DNA from 3 places in the Pantoea sp. PvP021 genome. Region 1 is predicted to be linked to each of the others. Evidence: predicted binding sites of a transcription regulator. Region 1 holds the regulator's gene; each other region holds the start of a gene.

The links. Region 1 encodes CRP, which controls carbon source genes, mostly activating them, when cyclic AMP is high. Its sites were predicted from a motif close to ATGTGANNNNNNTCACAT; they were not measured.
Region 2: a site for CRP is predicted at 4,113-4,130, ahead of ACVKSX_RS18775 (YfcZ/YiiS family protein). Genes of this name have one in related genera too.
Region 3: a site for CRP is predicted at 2,092-2,109, ahead of yrbN (protein YrbN). Genes of this name have one in related genera too.

What each region holds. Positions count from the first base shown of each region.
Region 1 covers NZ_JBSRXX010000005.1:213,651-219,744, forward strand. The annotation lists gene ACVKSX_RS15615 (aminodeoxychorismate/anthranilate synthase component II) at 1-97, shown strand, start outside; gene argD (bifunctional acetylornithine/succinyldiaminopimelate transaminase) at 179-1,399, shown strand; gene ACVKSX_RS15625 (YccS/YhfK family putative transporter) at 1,401-3,476, opposite strand; gene crp (cAMP-activated global transcriptional regulator CRP) at 3,534-4,166, opposite strand; gene ACVKSX_RS15635 (OsmC family protein) at 4,470-4,874, shown strand; gene ACVKSX_RS15640 (phosphoribulokinase) at 5,208-6,077, opposite strand.
Region 2 covers NZ_JBSRXX010000008.1:131,551-137,644, forward strand. The annotation lists gene ACVKSX_RS18755 (cytochrome c-type biogenesis protein) at 1-321, shown strand, start outside; gene ccmI (c-type cytochrome biogenesis protein CcmI) at 321-1,529, shown strand; gene mlaA (phospholipid-binding lipoprotein MlaA) at 1,680-2,444, shown strand; gene fadL (long-chain fatty acid transporter FadL) at 2,581-3,864, opposite strand; gene ACVKSX_RS18775 (YfcZ/YiiS family protein) at 4,223-4,519, shown strand; gene fadI (acetyl-CoA C-acyltransferase FadI) at 4,678-5,988, shown strand; gene fadJ (fatty acid oxidation complex subunit alpha FadJ) at 5,988-6,094, shown strand, end outside.
Region 3 covers NZ_JBSRXX010000007.1:37-6,130, forward strand. The annotation lists gene ACVKSX_RS17110 (DEAD/DEAH family ATP-dependent RNA helicase) at 72-2,012, opposite strand; gene yrbN (protein YrbN) at 2,029-2,085, opposite strand; gene nlpI (lipoprotein NlpI) at 2,191-3,075, opposite strand; gene pnp (polyribonucleotide nucleotidyltransferase) at 3,205-5,343, opposite strand; gene rpsO (30S ribosomal protein S15) at 5,654-5,923, opposite strand; gene truB (tRNA pseudouridine(55) synthase TruB) at 6,055-6,094, opposite strand, start outside.

The sequences.
Region 1 (6,094 bases):
CCATAAAACCCTGGCGCTGGAAGGCGTGCAGTTCCATCCCGAAAGCATTCTCAGCGAGCAGGGACATCAGCTGCTGCGCAATTTCCTTGAGCAATAAGTTGCCTTTGAGTGATTTTTTATGCATATTTTGTGATTATTATTTCAAAGTTGCACGTCAATCATCTAAATGGGGTCATCAATGGCAGCGGAAAAAATTGCGGTCACGCGGGAGACGTTCGATAACGTTATTTTGCCTGTTTATGCACCTGCGCAGTTCGTGCCGGTAAAAGGCAAGGGCAGTCGTGTATGGGATCAGCAGGGCAAAGAGTATATCGATTTCTCAGGTGGTATCGCCGTCACCGCACTTGGACACTGCCATCCTGCGCTGGTGGAGACGCTAAAAAGTCAGGGCGAGACGCTGTGGCACACCAGCAACGTCTTCACCAACGAACCGGCGCTGCGTCTTGCCAGTAAGTTAATTCAGGCGACCTTTGCCGAGCGGGTCTTCTTCGCTAACTCCGGGGCCGAAGCCAACGAGGCCGCCTTTAAGCTGGCGCGCTACTACGCCTGCAAACGTCACAGCCCGTTCAAAAGTAAGATTATCGCCTTTCATAACGCCTTTCATGGCCGGACGCTGTTTACCGTCACGGTCGGCGGACAGCCAAAATATTCTGATGGGTTCGGGCCTAAACCGGCGGATATCGTCCATGTGCCGTTCAATGATCTGAACGCAGTAAAAGCGGTCATTGACGATCATACCTGCGCCATTGTGGTTGAACCGATTCAGGGGGAGGGTGGCGTCGTGCCCGCAACGCAGGAGTTTATGCAGGGACTGCGTGAGCTTTGCGATCAGCATCAGGCGCTGCTGGTGCTGGATGAAGTGCAGAGCGGCATGGGGCGCAGCGGCAAGCTGTTCGCCTATGAGCATTATGGCATCCAGCCCGATATTCTGACCTCAGCCAAAGCGCTGGGCGGCGGTTTCCCGGTCAGCGCCATGCTGACCACTAACGAGATCGCCTCGACCATGGCGCCGGGCGTGCATGGCACCACCTATGGCGGCAATCCACTCGCCTGCGCCATCGCCGAAACTGCGCTCGATATTATCAATACGCCGGATGTGCTGGCAGGCGTTGAGACACGTCGTCAGCACTTTGTCACGGCGCTGCAGGCCATCGATGCGAAGTATGATCTCTTCAGCGATATTCGCGGCAAGGGTCTGCTGATTGGCGCGGCGCTGAAACCGCAGCATGCCGGTAAAGCACGCGACATCCTGAATGCCGCGGCCGCAGAAGGCGTGATGGTGCTGGTTGCCGGAACCGACGTGATGCGTTTTGCCCCGTCACTGATCATTGAGCCTGCCGACATCGAAGAGGGCATGAGCCGCTTCGCCACGGCCGTCGGCAACGTGCTCAACGGCTAGCTTAGTTTCTACGTAAGCGTCTGATCAGCCAGCGGCCATGTTGCGGCCGCTGGTTCCACGCCAGCGATGAAATGGTGTACATCACGCTCAGATGATCGAGAATGCGCCGCACATGCTGCTCCACCACCGTGATCGGTCCCTCACTGATGTTCTCCAGCTCATCCAGCAGGTTAACCTGTGAGCTTTCACCATCATATTCCAGCCGCTGCTGACACCGCTGCAGCGCGATTTCACAGGATTGCAGGTAACGCTCAGCCAGCGAGGCAGTGAGCATGGTGTGCTCCCGCGCCAGAATCGTCATGGCGTTGATATGCTCGACGATAAACTGACTGTGCGTGACCCAGAGCCGCATATCACTCAGATAGCGGGAGTTGAATGCGGGCTCCTGCATCGCCTGATTCAGTGAGTTAAACAGCGCATTGTGTGCCTGATTGACCTTCACGCGCTGATAAGCCAGTTTCTCTGGTGACTGTTCGTCACCCAGCAACAGCCGTAGCGCATCCTGATAGGTTTCCAGTGCGTCATGGGCGTTCTGCCGCAGTAAGCCGCTCTGCCACTGCGGCCACAGCCACAGCATCCCGCCAAAGGCGATCAGACAACCCATCAGCGTATCCATGAGTCGCGGCAGCAGAAACTGCGCGCCATTCAGCGACAGCAATTGCAGCGAGTAAACCGCCGTGACCGTAAAGCCAATCATCGACCAGCCATAGAACTGGCGGGTAAAGCGATAGCTGATAAAAGTAATTGCCAGCATGATCAGCAGCACCAGCGACTCCGGCACCGCCATGCGCAGCGTGGCGGCCGCGATCACCAGACCGGCAAAAGTGCCCAGCGCCCGGTGCTGAATGCGGACACGGGTAGCGCTGTAGCCGTTCTGGCTGACGAACATGATGGTCATCAGGATCCAGTAGGGTTTGGGGATGTTGAAGAACAGCGCCAGCGCGCTGCCCAGCATCAGCATCACCGCAAAGCGGCCGGCAGTGCGCAGGGCCGATGAGCGAAACGAGAGATAACTGCGCAGCGCCGGTAACAGCGGCAGACGGCGCTGGCGGTCAGCCATCAGATCGCGCTGATAAAGGGGTTTCTGGGTGCGCAGGACCCGCGCGATGCGGTTGAAGTGGTAAAGGCAGAAGTTACCCACCGGATTGTCGGGATGCTGATGGGCGATTTTCTCCAGCGCGCCGAGCTGTTTATCCATCGCAAAGCGATCGGGTAGCTGGTGATAGAGAATGTTATCCGCCAGCACCCGCAACCGGGCCGAGATGGTTTTGGCATTCCAGCGGATCACCGCTTCGGCGTGGCTCTGTTCGACCAGCTTCTGCACCTCTTCCGGCCGATGCAGGCTGACCGAGATATGTTCCTGCAGATCCAGCGCCACCTGAAAGGCGCGCGTCAGCCGTTTATGGCTGTGATCGCGGCTTGCCGACAGCATATGCATCTGCTGATAACAGGTGTTAATCAGATCGACCACTTTCTGCTGGCGAGCCAGCAGCGGCGGCAGCGCCTTTTCCGGATCGGTCAGCTGCGTCAGCAGGGTATATTTTGCGTCGCAGTAGTTAGCCAGCTCGCGGTAGATCAGGCTCAGGCTTTCGCGCATCGGCTGCTCTTTCCACAGCCAGAACCAGAACCAGTTAAACAGCCCGTACCATAGCGTGCCGCCGATATAGAGCAGCGGGGGAACATAGATTGGCATGCGGCCAATCAGGCTCAGGGTAAAGATGGCGGCAATCAGGGTGCCGGGCAGCAGACGACCATGCAGCGGGCTGATCTCCCCGGTAACGCCGAGCAATAAGGGCATAGCAAACAGGATCAGCGGCAGCGGAATAGCATGGAGGGTAAGCCACTGCATCAGAAAGCTGCCGAGGGCAAACAGGCTGCCGCCAACAATCAGGCGTTTGAAGAAGCGTTTATGCGGGGTATCCAGACCGGCGATGTTGCAGCAGGCGGGCACTAATGAGAACAGCAGACCTTTTTGCAGGTCGCCAGCCAGCCAGCCCAGCGCCACCGGCAGACAGAGCACCAGCGTTTGCCGCAAGGCGTAGTTAACTTCAGGATGGTAAATAATTCGACGCCACATCGGCCCAACACAAACAATAACGGCGTGATGTTGCCATCACGCCGTGGGTGACAGGAATTAGCGGGTGCCGTAAACGACGATGGTTTTGCCGTGTGCGGAGATCAGGTTCTGATCTTCCAGCATCTTCAAAATACGGCCCACGGTTTCACGTGAACAACCAACAATCTGGCCAATTTCCTGACGAGTGATTTTAATTTGCATGCCGTCGGGATGCGTCATGGCATCTGGCTGCTTCGCCAGGTTGAGCAGGGTCTGTGCAATGCGTCCGGTTACGTCGAGGAAAGCGAGGTTACCCACTTTTTCAGACGTCACCTGCAGGCGACGCGCCATCTGCGATGAGAGTCGCATCAGGATGTCAGGGTTAACCTGGATCAGCTGACGGAATTTCTTGTAAGAAATTTCCGCCACTTCGCACGCGCTTTTCGCACGTACCCAGGCGCTGCGCTCCTGGCCTTCTTCGAACAGGCCAAGTTCACCAATAAAATCGCCCTGATTCAGGTAGGAAAGAATCATCTCTTTGCCTTCTTCATCTTTAATCAGAACCGCAACGGAACCTTTCACGATGTAGTAAAGCGTTTCTGCTTTTTCACCTTGGTGAATCAGCGTACTTTTGGATGGATACTTGTGAATATGGCAATGGGACAGGAACCATTCGAGTGTAGGGTCTGTTTGCGGTTTGCCGAGAACCATTCGCTATTATCCTCTGTTGTAATCGTGCCCAAAATACAGGGGGCAGTTTTCCCTGTCAGGCGGTGAAAGCTTCAAGCGTTTCCATTTCAGGAAATTATTCGGGCCGCATCAGGCGCAGTGCGCATCATCCTTCCCGGCTTCGTCATCGGGTGACGAAAAATATTTTCAGCACTGTTTGTAGCACAGCTTTTGCCGACTGTCTTCTGTTGTCTCGCTTCAGCTACGGGCGGATTTCTCTGGATTGCTGTTTACCAGGCGAAAGCGTACTCTGGCGACAAAACAGCGTATTCCGGAGCAAAAATCATGCAGGCAAGAGTGAAATGGGTAGAAGGGCTGACATTCCTCGGAGAATCCTCATCCGGCCATCAGATACTGATGGATGGAAATTCGGGTGATAAAGCGCCCAGCCCAATGGAGATGGTGCTGATGGCGGCGGGCGGATGCAGCGCGATTGACGTGGTATCAATTCTGCAAAAAGGCCGAAACGATGTGGCTGATTGTGAAGTAAAACTGACCTCAGAACGTCGTGAAGAGGCGCCGCGAATCTTTACGCACATCAACCTGCATTTTATCGTGAGTGGTAAAGCCCTCCAGGATAAAGCGGTCTCACGCGCTGTGGATCTTTCTGCTGAAAAATATTGCTCTGTGGCCATCATGCTGGGTAAAGGCGTCAACATTACGCATAGCTATGAAGTGATCGAACTTTAGTACCCGCAGGGATCTTTTAAGGTCGCGGGCAAAATCTGTCGTGCTCTGCTGTCAGACTGTGCCTGCGCTGGGAACCGGGTCAGATCGGAAAGTCGCTTAAGCCAATCCCTGGCCGCTCGGCCCGCGCGATTACGCACCTCATCCCTGAGGTGCGCCCGTAGCCGGGCCAACGCGTTGCGTTGTTCAAAAACGCTCCCGGCGTTTTTGTCCCAGGCGCGGGACGCTTTCCTCTTCTGACCCGGTTCCCAGCGTGTTAAGCTTTTTCGCTGCTGTCAGATTCATCCTGCATTGGCATTGGCATTGGCATTAGTCTGGAAAGGCCCTTTTGGCCTCTTACTCTATTCGTTTGCCTTCCATCAGCCGCTTCACCAGTGGGCCCATAATCAACTCCATCGCCAGACCCATTTTGCCGCCAGGCACCACCAGCGTATTGATGTGCGAGATAAACGAGCCCTGCAGCATCGCCAGCAGGTAGGGGAGGTCGATATCTTCCAGCGCCTGGAAGTGGATCACCACAAAGCTCTCATCCAGTGACGGAATAGCGCGGGCAGCGAACGGGTTTGAGGTATCGACCGTCGGGACGCGCTGAAAGTTGAGGTGAGTGCGTGAGAACTGTGGTGTGATGAAGTTGATGTAATCTTCCATCGAGCGCACCACCGAATCCATGACCGCTTCACGTGAATGGCCGCGCTCGCCGGTGTCGCGCACCAGCTTCTGAATCCACTCCAGGTTCACAATCGGCACCACGCCAACCAGCAGATCAACCTGTTCTGCTACGTTGTGCTGCGCCGTTACCACGCCGCCGTGCAGCCCTTCGTAGAAGAGAATATCGGTGTTCTGCGGCAGCGGTTGCCACGGCGTAAAGGTGCCGGGCACCTGATTCCACGGCACCGCTTCATCGTAGGTGTGCAGATATTTACGCGACTGGCCCTGTCCGCTCTGACCATACTCTTTAAAGCTCTGCTCCAGCAGGCCAAAGTCATTGGCTTCCGGGCCGAAGTAGCTGACATGACGTCCTAAATCGCGCGCCTTACGAATCGCCATATCCATTTCAGGGCGGGTAAAGCGGTGAAAACTGTCACCTTCCAGCTCCGCCGCATGAAGATCGAGCTGCTGAAAGATTTTGCGAAACGCCACGCTGGTGGTGGTGGTCCCTGCGCCGCTGGAACCAGTCACCGCGATAATGGGATGACGTGCAGACATAGAAAAGCTCCCTGTGA
Region 2 (6,094 bases), on a different contig from region 1:
AAGTGCCAGAACAACAGCATCGCCGACTCTAACGCCATGATTGCCGCCGATATGCGGCTGAAAGTCTATCAGCTGATGAAGCAGGGCCAGAGTCGCCAGCAGATCATCGACTATATGGTGGCGCGTTACGGTAACTTCGTCAGCTATTCGCCACCGGTCACGCCCTCAACCCTGGTTTTGTGGGCTGGTCCGGTGCTATTTGCGCTGCTGGGCGGCGCGGTGATTATCCTGCGCAGCCGTCAGCGCAAAACCCGCAGTGAGCTGGATGAAGATGAGCAACAGCGTCTTAATGCGCTACTGAAGTCAGACAGGAAGCCGTAATGAGTGCATTTTGGATTACCCTTTTTCTGTTACTGCTGGCGGCCTGTACGCTGTTCCTGGCGGCGGGCTGGCGGCAACGTCAGGCCAGCACAGGCGATCGCGATCGCCTTAATCAGCGCTTCTACCATCAGCGGATAGATGAGCTGGCACAGGATGAAGATCAGGGCGTCGTCGCTGAGCGTCCACTGATGGAGCGGGAGTTACAGCAGACACTGCTGGCGGATATTCCACCGGCACAGACGATGAAATCACACAGCAGCGGTCGCTGGATTTTGCTGCCAGGCCTGATCGTGCTGATTGGGGTATCGCTGGGGACTTACCTGAAAACCGGTGGCCTGGCACAGCTCACGGGCTGGAAGCAGGTGCAGCAGGCGTATCCTGAGCTGCGTGCCCGACTGATGGACCCTGGCGCTAAACCGCTGAGCATGGAGGAGCTGGCGCGTTTACAGCTCGGATTGCGTACCGCGTTGCAAACGGAACCGGATAATCTGGCTGACTGGACGATGCTGGGACGGCTCGGCATGGTGCTGAATAATGCCGATACGGCCAGCCAGGCATTTGAGCATGCGCTACAGCTTGCTCCCAACGATCTGGCGCTAAAACAGGATTATGCCGAAGTCCTGACGCGATCCCCCGACCCGCAGGATAACCGTCAGGCATCACTGCTGCTGCAGGCATTGCTAAAAGCGGATCCGCAAAACCTGCGTACGCTGAGCCTGCTGGCATTTAATGCTTACGGACAGCAGCAATATGGTCAGGCTATCGACGCATGGCAGACTCTGCTGGGTCTGTTGCCGGCCGGTGATTCGCGACACGCGATGATCGCCCGCAGCATCGAAAAGGCCAGAAGTGCCGCCGGGCAACAGAGTCGTCAACTGGCACTGACCGTGACGCTGGCACCTAAGGCAGAAAAAATGTTACCGCAGGACGGAGTGTTGTATATTTCGGTTTCTGACGGTGCTTCACTGGTGCCGGTGGCTGTTAAGCGGATGCCGCTCAGTCACTTCCCGCTGTCGCTGACGCTGGATGACAGCAACGCCATGATGCCGGATCGCCTGCTTTCGGCGCAGCATCAGGTCGAGGTCCGGGTGCGTATCTCCCGTGACCCAGCCAATCCCCGGCCGGGTGACTGGCTGGGCCTGAGCGCAGTGACGCCCTGGGATGGGCATCAGCCGATCGCGGTAGAGATTAATCAGCAGCTTCCCTGAACGCATCAACTGACCGCGTTCAGGATGATGCGTGCCATTGCCTGCTGCCTCTGGCACAAAGTCAGCTATGCTCATCGGGTAAGTCGATACGATACCGGGCTGTGACCTGAACGATGGGTAGACCTTTTTCATCCGCACAGGGAGATTGGAATGAATTATCGCCTGACCAGCCTGGCTGTCGCCAGCGTCCTTCTGGTAGGTTGTGCCAGTTCAAAGCCGGCGAATAGCGATCCTGCTCAGCGCAGCGATCCGTTCGAAGGCTTTAACCGCACGATGTTTAACTTTAACTACAACGTGCTGGATCCGTATGTATTGCGTCCGGTCGCTGTGGCCTGGCGTGATTATGTGCCGGTGCCGGCACGTACCGGCCTGAGCAATTTCCTCGGCAACCTGGAAGAACCTGCCAGCATGGTCAACGCCATCCTGATCGGTAACGGACGTGATGCGGGTATTCACTTCACCCGTTTCTTCCTGAACAGCGTGCTGGGACTGGGCGGCTTCATTGACGTTGCCGGTAAGGCGAACCCGGAACTGGCGCGTGAAGAGCCGCACCGTTTCGGTACCACGCTGGGTCACTATGGCGTCGGCTACGGGCCTTACGTTGAGTTGCCTGCTTACGGCAGCTTCACGGTGCGTCAGGATGGCGGCGACTACGTCGATACGCTTTATCCGATCCTTGGCTGGCTGACCTGGCCAATGTCGATTGGTAAATGGACGCTTGAAGGGATTGAGACCCGCGCGCAGCTGCTGGACTCTGATGCAATCCTGAAACAGCAGAGCGATCCGTACGCCTTTATCCGTAATGCTTACTTCCAGCGTCACGACTTCCTGGCGCGCGGCGGCAAGCTCAAGCCGGAAGATAATCCTAACGCAGCCGCGATTCAGGATGACCTTAAGGATATTGACGCCGAGTAATCGCCCGCGATGCGCCGCCAGAGATGGCGGTTTTTGCCTCTTTGCGCAGGGCGTATGCTCCCTGATCCATTAAGCGATCCACGGCCACGAAAAAGGGCGACTCACCAGAGTCGCCCTTTTTAATCGTGCTATCTAATCAGAACTTGTAGTTAAAGTTCGCGCCGTAAAGCCAGGCCTTGCCTTCAGAGGTAAAGGTATAAGGACCTTCTTTCACTGTCACTTTCTGGCCATGCATATAAGAGATGCCCAAATCGACCGACGCATCATCGTTAAACGCATAGGACGTACCAGCACTCAGCCATAAACGATCCTGGTCCGGAATAGAGATAGAACGCTTATCAGCCGGCACCGGGCTATCATCAAACGCAATACCGGTTCGGAAAGTCCAGTTCTTGTCGTAGGAATAGGTGGTGCCCAGCGCAATGCGGTACGCATCGTGGAAGCTTTCATCTTTATAGAATAGCGTCTGACCGTTAGAACCGGTGGCTTTCAGCTCCTGGAACTGGCTCCAGCTGGTGTACGCCATGCTGTAGTGCACCGCCCACTGCGGTGCCACTTTATGCCAGCCCGACACTTCCCACATCTCTGGCAGATTCAGGGTTAACGCGCCCGGAACGGTGGTGCCGTTGGTGCCATCAGGAACACCGGTCACTGTCGGATCATTAAACGCATTCAGCCGGGAAGAAAGGTTGCTTTTGTAATCACCATCAAAGTCGACTTTCACTTCCGAACGATAGGTAAAGCCAAAGCGGTTATTTTCATCCACCTCATACAGGACACCGGCATTCCAGCCGTAGCCCCACTCATCGCCTTTCAGATGGGCAACCTGCGTATCAGCCGGAACCCCCAGCCTCGCGCCTGACTCACCGGCATAGCGTTCAATTTTAGCTTTGGCGTAAACCGCATCGAAACCGACACCCACACTAAAATGTTCATTTAAGCGGTAAGCGGTACTGAGATTCAAATTGCCGGTCATCAGGTCGGTTTTACCACCGTAACCGCCTGCGGTGTAGCCATTGTTAAACTCTGTTGCTAAGCCATAATTTGACGTTGCAGACGCGCCAATCCACCACTGATCGTTGATGGGCTGGACGTAATGAATATTGGGGATCCACTGATTCGGGGCAATATTATTAGCATCCAGGCTGCGTCCGCTGGGACTGCGACCACTGATATTTACATCCGGCGCAATATAAACTGCCCCGATAGAAAATTCCGGGCGATCCATTAATGCCATCGTCGCCGGGTTACGGCTGGCGGATGCCGCCGTATCACCCATTGCCCCTTCGCCTGAATATGCGCGACCTAAACCAATCGTAGAGAATTCATTTAACTGAAACCCAGCTGCGTAAACGTGTGAAGAGACAAGCGCCACTGCAGCCGCCACGGCTGACTTTGCAAACAGGTTTTTATGGTTCATGACCACAACCTCATGTGAATTATTATTTAACGCTATAACGTCGCGTAACAAAGGACGGCGGATTGTAGGGACTGATGTAAAGTGCACATATCAGACCAGTGCGGAGAGTATAGGTCCGACCTGTGTACATGTTGCAATATTGTTTTTAAAATATTTCAGGTTTGATCGCTTAAAATTCGATCTGCTTAACAAAACAGCCCCGATTCTGCACAGCATACCGATTCCAGTTTGTTCTGGATCAATTTTTATTGTGATATTCGTCACTTAGCGCCATGCGAATGGCACAAGTTTCAGCGAGCAGGTAAAATTTCGCCTGTAAAATCGCGCAACCCGCCAGATTACTGGTCAGGAGAATGAAATGACTGATGCCATTAAAAAATGCAGTGCGACCGAAACCGCAGCCTGTTGTTGTGTTGATGTGGGCACGGTAATGGATAACACCGATTGCACTGCAAGCTGGTCAGAGTGGTTTGCTCAGCGTGCCGATGCGGAAGCTAAATTAGCGCAGCTGACCCGTCGTGCCCGCGACGTTGAATCGGAACCCTGTGTGATTGAATCCCGCTTCAGTGAAATCAATCAGGGTGTGCAGCTGGATATTGATTTCACCTTCAGCTGCCAGGCTGAAACGATGATTTTTCAGCTCGGTTTGCGTTAATTCCTACTACGCCGCGTCAATGCGGCGTTTTTCATTTTCGTGTTTCCCTTCTCACTTTTTCCTTTCCGATATTGGCGACTCACCCGCTTGTGGTTAACACTGATCAGGTCAGACCTCTTCAGGCAATGATGCCCCAGTCCCAGCCACAGGTGAGAACAATGAGCAAAGCGCAGCCGCTGCTGACGCGTGATGGTGAACGCATCGCAATAACCCACGGGTTACGCACCCCTTTCTTGCGCCAGGCGACCGGCTTTCATGGCATTCCCGCCATTGAACTCGGACGCATGGTGGTCAGCGAATTAATGGCGCGCAGTGAATTGCCGGCAGAGGTGATCGAGCAACTGGTCTTTGGTCAGGTGGTGCAGATGCCGGAAGCGCCGAATATTGCACGTGAAATTGTCTTGAGCAGCGGGCTGAGTGTGCATACCGACGCCTACAGCATCAGCCGTGCCTGCGCCACCAGTTTTCAGGCAGTCGCGAATGTGGCAGAAAGTCTGATGGCGGGCACCATCTCTGCGGGCATCGCTGGTGGGGCGGACTCCTCTTCGGTGCTGCCGATTGGTGTCAGTAAAACGCTGGCCCGCGCGCTGGTGGATCTCAATAAAGCTCGCAGCTTCGGTCAAAAACTGCACATTCTGCGGCGTCTGCGTCCGCGTGATCTGCTGCCGGTCCCGCCCGCAGTGGCGGAGTATTCGACCGGCCTGCGCATGGGCGACACTGCGGAGCAGATGGCTAAGAGTCACGGCATTACGCGCGAAGCACAGGATGCGCTGGCGCTGCGATCCCATCAGCATGCCGCAAGGGCCTGGCAATCCGGGGTACTGAATCAGGAAGTCATGGCAGCCTTTGTGCCGCCGTGGAAAAGCGCCATCGATCAGGACAATAACGTGCGGATGAACGCCAAAGCGGAGGATTACGCCCGACTGCGTCCGGCATTTGATCGCCAGCACGGCAGCGTTACCGCGGCCAACAGCACGCCTCTCACCGACGGCGCGGCGGCAGTGATTCTGATGCGCGAGGGCCGCGCCCGTGAACTGGGCATCAGGCCGCTGGGCTATCTGCGCAGCTACGCCTTTACCGCCATTGGTGTGCAGCAGGATATGCTGCTGGGCCCGGCATACGCTTCACCACTGGCACTGGATCGCGCCGGCATAACCCTGGCCGATCTGACGCTGATCGATATGCATGAAGCTTTTGCTGCCCAGACGCTGAGCAACCTGCACATGTTTCGCGACGAGCGCTTTGCCCGTGAAGTGCTGAATCGCCCACACGCGCTGGGCGAAGTGAATGAAGAGCGCTTTAACGTGCTGGGCGGATCGATCGCCTATGGTCATCCTTTTGCCGCCACGGGTGCGCGCATGATCACCCAGACGCTGAATGAATTACGCCGTCGCGGTGGCGGGTTAGGACTGGTAACAGCCTGCGCGGCAGGCGGCCTGGGTGCGGCAATGATTCTGGAGGCCGAATAATGGAGCAGAATGCGTTTCATCTGAAGATGCGACTGGATCACGTCGGCATCATTACGATCGATGTCCCTGGTGAGAAGATGAACACCCTGAAAGCGGAATTTGCCGG
Region 3 (6,094 bases), on a different contig from region 1:
GATGCAGTGCATCAGGCGTTTTAACGGCATAATGTGTCAACTTATGCCAGGACTAGTCAGACGCTAAGTCGTTATGCATCACGACGACGTGGAGCGGCGGCTGCGCCCTCTTCACGACGTGGACCACGGCTACCTTCACGGTTGAAAGTACGTCCGCCGCCTTCACGACCACCTTCACGGCGTTCAGAAGAGAAGCGACGACCACCTTCACGGTTAGCTGCGCCCGGACCGCCTGCACCTGGACCGCTGCGACGCTCACCGCCAGCACCAGCTGGACGACGGTCACCACGGCCTTCGTTCGGCTGTGCATCACCCAGTAACTGCATATTCATCGGCTTGTTCAGAATACGGGTACGGGTAAAGTGCTGCAGCACATCGCCTGGCATGCCTTTCGGCAGCTCGATAGTCGAGTGGGTACCGAACAGCTTGATGTTACCGATGTAACGGCTGCTGATGTCGCCTTCGTTAGCGATAGCGCCAACGATGTGACGAACTTCAACACCATCATCGCGGCCTACTTCGATGCGGTACAGCTGCATTTCGCCAACATCACGACGTTCGCGACGTGGACGATCGCCATCACGGCTTTCGCGGTTTTCACGCGGAGCACGAGAATCGCCACGCGCTTCACGGCTGTCACGACGGCCATCACGCTCGTCACGATCGCGGTATTCGCGACGTGCCGGACGCGGTGCTTCTGGTGGCAGAATCAGAGGACGTTCGCCCTGTGCCATCTTCAGCAGTGCGGCTGCCAGTGTTTCCAGATCCATTTCGTCTTCTGGCTGCATTTTAGCCAGCAGAGCACGGTACTGATCCAGATCGCTGCTTTCCAGCTGCTGCTGAACTTTAGCAGCAAACTTAGCCAGCCGACGCTCACCCAGCAGTTCTGCGTTAGGCAGTTCTACCTCAGGAATGGTCAGCTTCATGGTACGTTCGATGTTACGCAGCAGACGGCGTTCGCGGTTCTCAACGAACAGCAGCGCACGGCCAGCACGACCAGCACGACCGGTACGGCCGATACGGTGAACGTAAGATTCTGAGTCCATCGGGATGTCGTAGTTAACAACCAGGCTGATGCGTTCAACGTCCAGGCCACGGGCCGCAACGTCGGTTGCAATCAGAATGTCGAGACGACCATCTTTCAGGCGCTCAAGCGTCTGCTCACGCAGCGCCTGGTTCATGTCACCGTTCAGCGCGGCGCTGTTATAGCCGCTACGTTCCAGCGCTTCTGCCACTTCCATGGTTGCGTTTTTGGTACGCACGAAGATGATGGCAGCATCAAAGTCTTCTGCTTCCAGGAAGCGAACCAGTGCGTCTGTTTTACGACCGTAAGCGGTCCAGTAGCTCTGGCTGATATCAGGACGCGTGGTCAGGCTTGACTGAATACGCACTTCCTGTGGATCTTTCATGAAGCGTTTGGTGATACGACGAATCGCTTCCGGCATGGTTGCAGAGAACAGCGCGGTCTGATGATCGGCTGGAATTTGCGCCATGATGGTTTCAACGTCTTCGATGAAGCCCATGCGCAGCATTTCATCTGCTTCATCCAGCACCAGGCCACGCAGGTTAGAAAGGTCTAACGTGCCGCGTTTCAGGTGGTCAAGCAGACGGCCAGGCGTACCCACAACAACCTGTGGTCCCTGACGCAGTGCGCGCAGCTGCACGTCATAACGCTGGCCGCCGTAAAGGGCAACCACGTTCAGGCCACGCATGTGTTTAGAGAATTCGGTAACTGCTTCAGCAACCTGTACCGCCAGTTCGCGGGTAGGTGCCAGCACCAGGATTTGTGGCGCTTTAACAGTAGGATCAATGTTGTGTAACAGCGGCAGAGAGAACGCCGCGGTTTTACCACTCCCGGTCTGCGCCATGCCTAACACGTCACGGCCCGCCAGCAGGTGAGGAATACACTCAGCCTGGATTGGGGATGGCTTTACGTAGCCCATGCCATTCAGTGATTCAAGGATGTCGGCGTTCAGGCCAAGGTCAGCAAAAGTGGTTTGAATATCAGTCATGTAGTACACGTGCCTCTTAGATTGCGGCGGCCAGTCTACATAACTCGTCGTGAAAACTTTCAGTCATTTTCATCAAAAAGTGTGAACCGGCTCAAATTAAAAGTTTTGACGAACAGAAAAGCCTTCATCCTTTAAGATGATGACTTAACAGGTTTTACAGGCAAATTAAGTTCGTCAGCTATTGCTGGTCAGATTCTGATAAATCGTCTTGTGCCTGGCCGAGTTGCGCCAGTTCCAACAATGCGTATCGGTGTTCAACAAAGTTATTGACGTTGTTGGCCACCGCCAGTTTGAACAACGCTTTCGCGTCGTCCTTCTCCCCCAGACTTAGGTAGTACTTACCTAAATAGAAGTTGGTTTCACTGAGATGTTCAGCGAGCGAGGTGTTATCCGTTGCGTCCGCCTTGAGACTTTCCATCAACGTTTTCTCGTTGATATCTCCAAGGTAGAACTCGACAATATTCCATCCCCATTGATCTCTGACCGCTTTGTCGTGACGCTGTTGAAGCGCGACTTTTGCCTTGTCGACATCCATCTCACGTTCAACGAGATAGAGCCACAAACTGCGGAAAGGATCGTTAGGATCGTCTTGATAAAACGCCAGCAGATCATCTTGCGCTAACTTGTATCGACCGCCGTAATAGAGGGCGATACCACGGTTTAAATGCGCATAGTTGTAAGTTGGATCAAGCTCAAGTACAGAATCAAACGCTTCATAGGCGGCATCAAAGTTGCCCGCCTGCGTTAAATATATGCCTAAGTAGTTAAACACTTCGGGCATATCTGGTCTTATAGACAGCGCTTGCGAAAAATCGTTCCGCGCTAATGCCCGCAGACCTAAACTATCATACAACACTCCGCGCTCATATAACAGCTGTGCGCGTTCATCATCGGTGAGAGCGCGACTGGCAAGAATTTGTTCCATGCGCGCCAGTATCACTTCCTGCTGCAGTGTGGGCTGTAAAGGCACTGCAAGAACTTCGTTCTTACGCCAATTGGAGTTGCTGCATCCTGCCAGCGTCAAAGCTGTCGCAACAAAACACCAGCGCAGAAAAGGCTTCATTTCCCACTCCCGAATACAAACATTGGGATAACCATCCTGTCATCCGCCTGCTGTGCACAAGGATTCCCGCCCTCGCGATGATACAAACGCCCCTCTCTGCCAGGCAGAGAGGGGCAAATCAGCAACGACTTATTCAGCAGCGTCAGGCGTGGTCACCGCGACAGCTTCTTCAGCCTGCGGCTTAGATTCTGTCGCTTCTTTGATGCTCAGACGTACACGGCCCTGGCGATCAACTTCCATCACCTTAACCGGTACTTCCTGACCCATCTGCAGATAGTCAGTCACTTTCTCAACGCGCTTATCAGCGATTTGTGAAATGTGAACCAGACCTTCTTTACCACCACCGATTGCAACGAAGGCGCCGAAGTCAACGATACGGGTCACTTTACCACTGTAAACGCGGCCCACTTCGATCTCTGCGGTAATCTCTTCGATACGACGAATCGCTTCTTTCGCTTTCAGACCATCGGTCGCAGCGATTTTCACGGTGCCGTCATCTTCAATTTCAATCGTTGTGCCGGTCTCTTCGGTCAGTGCACGAATCACTGAGCCGCCTTTACCGATCACATCTTTGATCTTGTCAGAGCTGATTTTGATGGTGTAAATGCGTGGTGCGAATTCAGAAATCTCAGTACGCGGCGTGCTGATAGCCTGTTCCATAACGCCCAGAATGTGCAGACGTGCACCCCGGGCCTGGTTCAGCGCTTCCTGCATGATTTCACGCGTGATGCCTTCGATTTTGATGTCCATCTGCAGCGCGGTGATACCTTCACGGCTACCGGCTACTTTGAAGTCCATGTCGCCCAGGTGATCTTCATCGCCCAGGATGTCAGACAGAACAACAAACTTCTCATCTTCTTTCACCAGACCCATTGCGATACCGGCAACGGCGGCTTTGATTGGCACGCCTGCATCCATCAGCGCCAGTGAGGCACCGCAGACAGAGGCCATTGAAGAAGAGCCGTTAGATTCGGTGATTTCAGAAACAACACGAATGGTGTAAGGGAAATCTTCCGCTTTAGGCATTACCGCTAACACGCCGCGCTTCGCCAGACGACCGTGACCAATCTCACGACGCTTCGGCGAACCTACCATGCCGGTTTCGCCGACAGAGTATGGAGGGAAGTTGTAATGGAACAGGAAGCTGTCGGTACGTTCGCCCATCAGCTCATCAAGGTTCTGCGCATCGCGGGTCGTACCCAGCGTTGCAGTAACCAGTGCCTGCGTCTCACCACGGGTGAACAGTGATGAACCGTGTGTACGTGGCAATACGCCAGTACGCACGTCCAGACCACGGATCATATCTTTTTCACGACCATCGATGCGTGGCTCGCCATTCAGGATGCGAGTACGAACGACGGTTTTTTCAAGGCTATGCACGATGTCGCCGATTTCTGAACCATCCAGCGTTTCATCTTGAGCCAGCAGCGCAGCGATGGTTTCGTCTTTAATGACGCTAACCTGGGTGTAACGCTCCTGCTTGTCAGTGATGCGGTAAGCATCGCTGATGCGCGCTTCTGCCAGGGCAGCAACGCGAGAAATCAGTGCGGTATTGGCCGCTTCTGGCTGCCAGTCCCAGCGTGGTTTGCCCGCTTCAGCAACCAGGGCATTGATGTTTTCGATAACAATCTGCTGCTGGTCGTGACCAAAGACCACGGCGCCCAGCATCTGCTCTTCTGACAGGATCTCAGCTTCAGATTCAACCATCAGAACGGCATTCTGCGTACCGGCAACCACCAGATCCAGACGAGACTGTTTCAGCTCATCTGCGGTTGGGTTCAGGACATATTGATCGTTGATGTAACCAACACGCGCAGAACCAATTGGGCCATTGAACGGCAGACCAGAAAGCGCCAGTGCAGCAGAAGCACCGATCATGGCAACGATGTCCGGATGAACCTGTGGGTTCACAGAGACAACAGTGGCGATAACCTGAACTTCGTTAACAAAACCTTCCGGGAACAGCGGACGAATCGGGCGGTCAATCAGACGCGAAATCAGGGTTTCGCCTTCGCTTGGACGGCCTTCACGACGGAAGAAGCTGCCTGGGATACGACCAGCAGCGTAAGTACGCTCCTGATAGTTCACGGTCAGTGGGAAGAAATCCTGACCTGGTTTAGATTTTTTCTGACCTACTACAGTGACGAATACTGCAGTATCGTCCATGCTCACCATAACAGCGGCTGTCGCCTGGCGAGCCATCATGCCGGTTTCCAGCGTGACGGTATGTTGACCATATTGGAATTTGCGTACGATCGGATTCAGCAAAATCAAAGTCCTTAACTTCGGGGCATGGCTATCTGTAGCCCGCCATTGATTACCAATCTTCAGTTGCATCCTCGCGACTAATGACAACCCTCGACCGCCCCTGCGGTAAAGCCTCTCATTAGCCGCGCGAAATTCTGCAAACTAAAGATCACACTAAGCAACAATACATCAGTTTGGTCCGGATTGCTGCCGATTGCTCGAAAAAAGGGGCCATAAAGGCCCCCTCTTCACGAAACTCGCACAAATCTGATCGTAAGCTGCACAGAGTGCAAAAGCCCGCATAATGCCCCGACGATCAGATTCTTCAGACTTAGCGACGCAGACCGAGACTTTCGATCAGGCTGCTGTAGCGTGCAACGTCTTTACGCTTCAGGTAGTCCAGCAGCTTACGACGCTGAGATACCATGCGCAGCAGACCGCGGCGGCTGTGGTGGTCTTTTTTGTGCTCAGAGAAGTGACCCTGCAGATGGGTAATCTGCGCGGTCAACAGGGCAACCTGAACTTCAGTTGAACCGCTGTCGTTAGCACCACGGCCATATTTAGCAACGATCTCTGCTTTAGCTTCTACGCTTAGAGACATAATAAACTCCAGTAATAAATGAATGTATGGGTGCCGATCTCTAATTCAGCATCCCGCTTTAAAGCCGCGCTATTCTACTCTGCGCCCGATAGCAACGCAAATGCCCCATCAGCGAAAAGTGAACGCCTGGCTCAATCCTGATACTCAACCACTAAACGACGTGGCGCAAGC